One region of the Alteromonas sp. MB-3u-76 genome, then DNA from elsewhere that is predicted to be linked to it. Evidence: predicted binding sites of a transcription regulator. Region 1 holds the regulator's gene; each other region holds the start of a gene.
The links. Region 1 encodes sigma-54, which starts transcription at its own class of promoters, with help from an activator protein. Its sites were predicted from a motif close to GTTGGCACGNNNNTNGNNT; they were not measured.
Positions count from the first base shown of each region.

Region 2: the regulator sigma-54 is predicted to act here: its motif matches at 1,521-1,539, upstream of flgF (flagellar basal-body rod protein FlgF).
Region 3: the regulator sigma-54 is predicted to act here: its motif matches at 1,788-1,806, upstream of CW735_RS02010 (formate/nitrite transporter family protein).

Region 1 covers NZ_CP025115.1:843,417-846,588, reverse strand. Annotated here, with positions in the region: gene lptA (lipopolysaccharide transport periplasmic protein LptA) at 1-310, shown strand, start outside; gene lptB (LPS export ABC transporter ATP-binding protein) at 310-1,035, shown strand; gene CW735_RS03775 (RNA polymerase factor sigma-54) at 1,113-2,612, shown strand; gene hpf (ribosome hibernation promoting factor) at 2,641-2,928, shown strand; gene ptsN (PTS IIA-like nitrogen regulatory protein PtsN) at 2,942-3,172, shown strand, end outside.
Region 2 covers NZ_CP025115.1:1,085,289-1,088,460, reverse strand. Annotated here, with positions in the region: gene flgG (flagellar basal-body rod protein FlgG) at 1-684, opposite strand, end outside; gene flgF (flagellar basal-body rod protein FlgF) at 740-1,483, opposite strand; gene flgE (flagellar hook protein FlgE) at 1,736-3,121, opposite strand; gene CW735_RS04895 (flagellar hook assembly protein FlgD) at 3,136-3,172, opposite strand, start outside.
Region 3 covers NZ_CP025115.1:474,342-477,513, forward strand. Annotated here, with positions in the region: gene CW735_RS02005 (bifunctional protein-serine/threonine kinase/phosphatase) at 1-762, opposite strand, end outside; gene CW735_RS02010 (formate/nitrite transporter family protein) at 766-1,629, opposite strand; gene CW735_RS02015 (nitrate regulatory protein) at 2,112-3,172, shown strand, end outside.

The sequences.
Region 1 (3,172 bases):
AGATGGAAATCCAGTATCGGCACAAGCTAACGAGATTCGTTACGAGGTTGCAAAGCGCACTATTTCACTGAGCGGCAACGCTGAATTACGGCAAGATAGCAGCCAAGTAAAGGGCGATAACATTACCTTTGACATGATAACTGAACAGTTATTAGCAACTGGCGGCAATCAAGAAGATGGTAAAGGTCGCGTTACCACGGTATTCACGCCAGAGTCTATTAGAAAAGTCAAAAAAGACGATTCGAATAGTGATGATGGCAGTGATAATGACACAGACAAAAGCAAAGACGGTAAAGGCAAGCAACAGTAATGGCTACTCTTAGTGCAAAAAATCTTGCTAAGGCATACAAATCCCGCCAAGTTGTGATTGATGTTAGTCTGTCAGTCTCTACAGGGCAGATTGTTGGGCTGTTAGGCCCAAATGGCGCGGGAAAAACGACAACGTTTTATATGATTGTCGGTCTAGTTCCGTCAGACAAAGGGCAGATATTAATAGACGATAAAGAATTAACGCATCAGCCCATGCACGAACGCGCTCGCGGTGGAATTGGTTATTTACCTCAAGAAGCGTCTATATTTAGAAAACTGACTGTGCATGAAAATATCATGGCTATTTTGCAAACCCGAAAGGATTTGAACTCTCAGCAACAGGAAGAAGAAGCTGACGCACTACTTGATGAATTCAATATCAACCATATACGTAATAGTGTGGGTATGAGCCTTTCCGGTGGAGAACGTCGCAGAGTAGAAATAGCAAGAGCACTTGCGGCTAAACCCGAATTTATTTTGCTCGACGAGCCCTTTGCTGGTGTTGATCCAATATCAGTTAATGATATAAAGAAGATAATACAGCACCTTCGCGACAGAGGAATAGGCATTCTCATCACCGACCACAATGTGAGAGAAACATTGGATGTCTGTGAAAAAGCGTACATTGTGAGTCATGGCGAACTTATTGCGCAAGGAACCGCGGAACAGGTTTTAAGTAATCAAAAAGTAAGGGATGTATACCTAGGCGAACAATTCAGGCTATAGTTATTGTATGTAACCTAATTGTCATTTTTCTCAAGCGCTCTGGTACATTCACTGAAGAGCATAAATATAAGACGTAGATGAAACCATCTTTACAGTTAAAATTTAGTCAACAACTAACGATGACTCCACAGCTGCAGCAAGCTATCAAGCTGCTTCAGCTGTCTACACTCGACCTTCAGCAAGAGATTCAGGAGGCGTTAGACTCAAACCCTCTTTTAGAAATTGAAGAAGGTAACGACGAGCCTCAAGCTGAAAAAAACAACATCGACAACGATGATAGCGCTAGCGAAGCCACTGCTTCTGCGTCTAGCGACACTATCGAGTCTGGTGATGCCCTTGAAAAAAACGACCTTCCTGATGAATTGCCCATCGATAGCACATGGGACGAATATTATTCTGCCTCCTCTGCACCTGCTCCCGGTCCATCAAACAACGATGATGACCAAATTTTCCAGGGTGAAACCACAGAAGATATTCAAGCCCATTTATTATGGCAAATGCGCCTCACTCCTTTTTCTGACACTGACAGAGCGATTGCCATTGCTATTATTGACTCCATTGATGAGTCGGGTTATCTCACGGCAACGTTAGACGAAATATTAGAAGCCGTTAATTTTGAAGATATTGAAACCGAAAATGTTGAAGAAGAGATAGAGTTAGACGAAGTGGAGTGCGTGCTAAAACGTATTCAAATGTTTGACCCCATTGGCTCTGGCTCGCGCACTCCACAGGAGTGTCTGATGGTTCAACTTCGTCAGTTTGCCGACGATACCCCTTGGTTGGAAGAGGCAAAAAGACTGATAGAGGACTATTCGGATTTGCTTAGCAGCAAAGACTACAGAACCTTAATGCGTAAGAGTCGTTTGAAAGAAGACGAGCTTCGCGAGGCAATGCGTTTGCTTCAAACCTTGAATCCTCGCCCAGGTAGTGCTTTAGTTACTAAAGAGCCTGAGTATGTTATCCCCGATGTATCGGTAGCAAAGAAAAACGGTCGCTGGACTGTAGAACTGAATCCAGACAGCTTACCTAAACTGGGTGTAAACCAGCAGTATGCAGCGATGAGTAGAAAAGCGAAAAATAGTAGCGATTCACAGTTCATACGCTCTCATATGCAAGAAGCCAAATGGTTTATAAAAAGCTTAGAGTCGAGAAACGATACATTAATGAAAGTGGCTAACTGTATTGTTCAGCAACAAATGGGATTTTTTGAGCACGGCCCCGAAATGATGAAACCAATGGTTCTCAATGATGTCGCAGAAATGGTAGACATGCATGAATCGACGATTTCACGGGTTACTACTCAAAAATACATGCATACTCCACGAGGAATTTACGAGTTAAAATATTTTTTCTCCAGCCACGTGGCAACGGAATCAGGCGGCGAGTGTTCATCTACCGCTATCCGTGCGTTAATTAAGAAACTGGTTGCAGCAGAAACGCCTAGCAAACCATTAAGCGATAGCAAGATTGCTTTATTGTTGGCAGAGCAAGGCATAAAAGTCGCTCGGCGGACAATAGCAAAATACCGGGAGTCTTTATCGATACCCCCGTCTAACCAACGCAAAAGCCTTATTTAAAGGCGCTATATTAAAAGGAAGACGAAATATGCAAATCAACCTAACTGGTCATCATGTCGAAATCACCGACTCTTTGCGTAATTATGTCGATACGAAGTTCAGCAAACTTGAGCGTCACTTTGATCACATTTCTAATGTCCATGTCATCCTCAACGTAGAAAAAATAAATCAAAAAGCCGAAGCCACTATGCACCTTAGCGGTGCTGAAGTGTTTGCATCCTCAGAAAATACCGATATGTATGCAGCGATTGACAGCATGGTGGATAAACTCGACCGGCAGGTAATCAAGCATAAGGAAAAACTGAAAAAACATTAATAGATAATTAAGCATGGACATTAAAGCCATCGTAAGCCTGGACCGCACCGAGTGTGCGGTTCAGTGCAATAGTAAGAAACGAATTTTAGAAATTATTTCTGATATAGCAGCGCAAGGTGATGAAAACATAGATCAAGTCACTGTGCTAAACAGTTTACTGGCTCGGGAGCGAGTAGGCAGTACAGGAATAGGCAACGGCATTGCGCTTCCACATGGCCGCTTGGCAGGATTAGAGCAAGTAATG
Region 2 (3,172 bases), 240 kb from region 1:
AGTCACATTTACGTTAGACGTTTCAAGCGCACCTTGCGCTAACATTCCAAGTCCCTGAAGCCCTGGAACGCCTCGCACCGGAAACCCACTAGATACTGTTTCTGCATAAAGATTCTGACCTATAGGCTGTAATCCCGTGGGGTTCACAAAATCAGCGATATTTATCTGACCTAACTGTTGAGGTTGCGCTTGCCCGCGAATACTCACGCTTACCTGACCATCTTGAGAAATAGTAATCTGCTGTGCATCTGGCGGAATTGTAATTTGAGGTTGAAGCAAATAACCGGCGCCAGACGTTACAATTTGTCCTTGATCATTTAGACCAAACTGTCCATTACGACTGTACGCTGTTGTGCCATCGGGCTGCAAAATTTCGAAATAACCACGTCCTTGAATAGATAAATCTAACGCATTATCTGTGGTAAGCAGGTTTCCTTGTGTATGAGCCTTCTGTGTTGAAACAACTTTCGACCCAGAGCCTAGCATGAGGCCTGAAGGCAGCTCGGTATCCGCAGATGAGCGTCCGCCAGGCTGGTTAATGTTCTGATAGAGTAAATCTTCAAACACGGCGCGATCTTTTTTGAAACCTACCGTAGAAGCATTTGCTAAGTTGTTAGAAACCACAGACACATCGGTTTGAGCGGCATCTAATCCGGTTTTACTAATCCACAGTGCTGGGTGCATGTTAACCTCCAAACAACGCGACATTGCGCGCCATTATTTATCAAAAAAAGAGTGACTATAAAATTCGCAACATCATGTTGCCGCGGGTATCGAGTTCTTCCGCTTGCTTCATTACTTTAACTTGCAGCTCGTAGTGACGCTGCAGACTGATCATATCTACCATTTCTTCAACGGCGTTAACGTTAGACCCCTCTAACATGCCAGACATGACTTTTACATTGGCTGACGGGTCTGCAACCGAACCGTCTTTCATATGAAATAAACCGTCTGTGCCTCTTTCCATATCGGCATAGTTAGAACTAACAAGTTTAATTCTGCCTACCGTTTCTATAACGTTAGCCGGTGCCCCAACCTGTCTCATGGATAGCGTACCGTCCGTCGCAATAGTAAGGTTATCTAATGGCACCGGAAGAAAAAGTGGACCGTTATCACCTAACACAGCCCGCCCATTTACGTCTGTCAATATTCCGTCACTACCCAATTTGAAGTTGCCGTTTCGAGAGTAGGCTTCTTGACCGTTTTCATCTTGAACTGCAAACCAACCGTCACCCTGTATCGCTACATCTAAGTCGCGATCGGTTTTAATCATCGGACCTGATTCATAGTTGTTTGATGGACTCTCTGTCATTGAAAAAACGCGGGTAGGCAAACCTTCGCCGTACGCCGGCATTGCTCTAGCCTGCTCTAGCTGAGCACGAAAACCTGTCGTTTGCGCATTGGCTAAGTTATTAGAGCGAATCCCCGTTGCCATAAGGTCTTGAGACGCACCGCTAGCTGCAATATAGAGAAGTTTATCCATGACTGACTTTTGACTCTGTTCAAACCATACACAGTTGTTGCAAAGGCAGTGCCACATTGCTTTGCTCTAGATAAGGAGTGAAAAACTAGAAGAGGTCATATTGTTTTACAAAGAGATTTTTGAAATAAAAAAGCCGTAGATGACATCTACGGCTCAGTTTTTTTACTTAAGAAGAGCAACTTACTTAGGAAGAGCAACCCACAAAAGCTTTTCTCTTCAGAGTTAGAAATCAGCAAATCATAGATTAGGCGATTATCTAATATTCAGAATTGTCTGGTTGAGCGAGTTGTTAATCTCAAGCGCTCGAGAGTTTGCCTGGAAGTTCCTCTGAGCAATGATCATATCGATGAGCTCGGTGGTTAAGTTAACGTTTGCTTGCTCAAGAGAAGATGAATTAATTTCACCAAATGTTCCCGTGGTGGCTTCGCCCGCTAACGCTTCGCCCGACAAAATACTCTCTTTCCACTGAGTTCCACTCTCCTGCGTTAGACCTTGCTCATTGGAAAAGCGAACTAGTGCAACTCGCACAATAGGCTCTGATGTACCGTTTGAGAATGTCGCTCGAACCAAGCCATCGGGACCAATATCAATACCGGTTAGACGTCCAACCGGCAGGCCGTCCTGCTCAAGTGACGTTACTTCGAAAGCAGAAGCAAATTGAGTTGGCTCATTTGGCGTGGCGTTATTCACATCTAAATTAAAATCTATGCTTATCTGTTGACTCGGGTCAGAACCGTTAGCAAGGATTGTTGCCCCTAGTGCCTCAGTTTGCATTTTAAAGTCTAGGGTTGGAAGTCCGTCAGGCGTCTCCATTCCGTTGAAGTCACCACCTTGAGAAAACAACAGTTTTGAAGCAGTTACTGCATTACCTGTATTTCCGCCAACAGAGTTTACTGCGGTGGCAGGGTCGGTATCTGCCCCTGTTGAGTCGGTCATATCTACCAATTGATCATCAACAGCTGTTACCACATACCACTCGTTGTCTGCGGTAGGCGCACTATCTTTAATGAAGTAATACGTCATTACATGACTATCGCCTAATGAGTCATAGACAGTAACAGACGTTGCTGCGTTATACGTCAGTGGATCCTGTGGGTCAAAATCCTGAGGATCCAAACCAACATCTCCTGCAGGTAAATTCATTCGAATATCCACCTCTGAGGTTTGTTGAGGCGAACCAGATGAATCAGGGATCCGAACAGGCTCGGTGGTACTCAACGCAACTGAAGCGCTTGTTCCGTCGGCGTTTACTGGAAAACCAAGCAGGTTATCACCATTACTATTTACAACGAAGTTATCGTCATCTAGTTTGAATTGGCCCGCGCGAGTAAAAGAGAAGTCTCGAGATGTTATCTCCGGCACAGTGGCAAAAAAGCCATTCCCTGTTATAGCTAAATCAAGAGATGTATTGGTAAACTGTAAGCTACCCTGTGAAAACTGTTGCGCAACCTCCTGTGTGAGTACACCATCACCGACTTTGGTTTTACCGCCAGCAAGCAGTGATGCTGCATACACATCCCCAAACTCAGCTCTGGATTCTTTAAAACCTACAGTGTTCACGTTTGCAATGTTATTGGCTGTGACATCCAAATCTTTTTGCGCGGCTGAAACGCCGCTCAGTGCAATATTAAAAGACATTATTTGTTCTCCTACTAACTGCCGATTTGAATGACGTCGTCGAGATTAATA
Region 3 (3,172 bases), 370 kb from region 1:
AGGAAGGAAGCCATTTGAGGCATAATGTACTTTCTCTTCCTTAGCAATGGATAGTACCTCAAGCAGCACTACAGTGACGTTATCGTCACAATCTGCATTCAGTGCTGCTTGCGCTATATGCTGTGCGCTCAAGTCGATATTAGGCGTATTATGCTGATGTATTGCGTACCATGTTTTTGGCGACAAGGTATCCGCTATGCCATCTGTCATTAATACAAACATATCGCTAGGCGCAAGCGTTCGGATCGCCATATCAATGCTTAAGTTAGGCCGAATACCGAGGGCATTACTTAAATAAGTATGTTTACCCTCCCCGGCTTCTCGATGTTGACAGGTGCAAGGCGTTACTTCACCGCGGTGTACGTGATAGATGCTGCTATCACCACAATGCAGTAACACCGCAGACTGTCCTTTCAAAATGACTGCACTAAAGGTACAGACATAGCCTTTATCAAGGTTTTCAAAATAAGGGCTTTGTTGGTTTTTTATGTAAAGCTCGGTGTTTATGGTACGCAGTACGTGTTGTGCCGCCCTCGACAAAGACCACACATTGCTCGTTCGTGAGAATTCACGAACGAACGTTTCAACGGCGAAGTTGCTTGCATAATGACTAACCTGACTACTACTTATTCCATCAGACACAACAGCGATAGCATCGAAATTTGCCGATAGCGAAAAATCAGGCACCACCACACAATGGTGGTCCTGATTAATCGGTTTTGTGCCTTTATTCGAAAAGGCACCATGGCGAAGGGTGATCACGGCTTATACTTTGTCATTCACTTTTGCTGCAAGCACCGTTTTGTTGCTAGCACCTGTAGCAATAACGCGTTTAGGGGCAGTGCGCACATGCGTAGAATAAATAGTCAAACCAGTAAACGCTAAGCCTCCCACTAAATTACCCAGTGCGGTAGGAATTTCATTCCAAATAAAGTAATCCATCACAGAGAACTCGCCACCCATAATTAAGCCGAACGGAAACAAAAACATGTTAACCACCGAATGCTCAAACCCCATGAAGAAGAACAGCATGATAGGCATCCACATAGCCAACACTTTACCGCTTACGTGAGTAGATATCATTGCACCAACAACACCAAGCGATACCATCCAGTTACACAACATGCCGCGAATAAAAATAGAAAACCAGCCCGCAACGCCGTGCTCTGCATACCCTAACGTTCTTGCTTCACCGATACCCGCCACCTTAGCGGCTATAGCACCACCATCAATGTTGTAGCCCATGGTAAATACAAACGACATCATAAATGCTACGCTCAGCGCACCTGCAAAGTTACCTAAAAACACCAACCCCCAGTTACGTAAAATCTGTGGCCATGTCACGCCAGGTCGTTTTGCCAACCAGGCTAGTGGAGTAAGCACAAAGACACCGGTAAGTAGGTCAAACCCCATGAGGTACAGCATACAAAAACCAACAGGGAAGAGTATTGCACCAATCAAAAACACCCCTGTTTGAACCGCTATGGTTATTGCAAAAACCGCGGCTAACGCCAAAATGGCCCCCGCCATAAAAGCGCGAATTAATGTGTCGCGAGTAGACATATATATTTTGGATTCGCCAGCATCAACCATCTTGGTTGCAAATTCAGAAGGAAGTAAATACGCCATGCTTGATCACCTTTTCTATTGATATTAATTCCTTAGAAACATTCTTTACCTAAATTTCAGGTACAAAAAAGCGCCCGCTCTTATTTCCTAGAAAATAAGTTGCGGACGCCTTTATCCGAATATTGTTCTTAAACAATCTGCATTGTTCACAAAAAGTAAAACAATATTGATGCCAATATTGAGGCACAAATCTTTAAATGAAATTCTCTTCTATAACAGGCAATTACTCAACGCTAAGAATAAATGTGTTCGATATACCCCCCATCGTTTGCACCTGTCTCGAGAAAAAGCGCACTAATTTGGAGCATTATGTAGTGCAATCTCTTTGCTTGCTTTTGTGAACAGTCCATTATTTCTAAGCAAGCTAGTAAATAGTGGCGTCCAGCTACTTACGTAGATTATATCGATGTGAATCCCTTGCAGTTTGATTGAAGGGAACAACATTTGCATATCCTATGTATCTCTTTTCTGGATACTTCACGATGGGCCATCATAGCGATATCACAAAGCGGTTTTTTTTATTAGCCAAGCATCAAGAAATACAGGCACTGCGACACTTATCATCAAATTGCAAAATAGTGAAAGCGGTAACGGAGATGATTCATCAACTGCAGCGCGAGCGCGGTATGAGCAATGTATTTCTATGTTCACGAGGTGAACGTTTTGCAACCCAAAGGGCACAACAAGAAACCGCAAGTGAGATGAGTGAGAAAACCCTTCGCAGCTTGCTTAACGCTTTATACCTATCTAATTCTGACAATGGACTTACCATGCGATTGGTTACTACCATTACATTTGCGTTGCAAGGTATAGACAACCTTAAGGATTTACGCAGCAAAGTGGCGATGCAGCAACTCACACCAACCGAATCGACCAATGCATTTTGTCGCCTAATTGCCGCGTTGATTGATGTGATTTTTGAAGCCGCCGACGTTGCAAACGATCCTGCTATCACTCGACTTTTAGTAGCGCTATTTAATTTTATTCAAGGTAAAGAGTATGCGGGACAAGAGCGCGCTTGTGGCGCAATTGGGTTCTCTTCGAGCCACTTCCAGCAATCTTTGTGCGATCGAATTACAGCACTGACAGACTCACAAAATCACTCGTTTGAGACGTTTAGTAAATTTGCCGATGACACAGAACTTTCTATGTGGCAGCAACAACTAGAAAGTGACCACGCCCAACACCTGAGCCGACTACGTAAAATGATTTGCGAGCTTGGCGAGACAGACACTTGCACCGCTGAGCTCAGCGAAATTTGGTATGACATAGCCACATTGCGAATTGACGCGATGCAAGACATAGAGGAACACATTACCGATAGGCTGATAGAAAAAGCAACACTTAGAATTGCTCAAGCCGAGGAGGAACTGCATAACAACGAACTGCTGATTGCTTCTTTAAATAGTAGTCCTTCCATTGAAGATACGCAAGTTTCAATGATTTACGATAGTACCGTTAGGGGTCTCTCGATGGCAGACACGAATAGTGAGGCAGGAATTACCTCAACATCACTCTCTGTAAACAAATCCTTTTACGATTT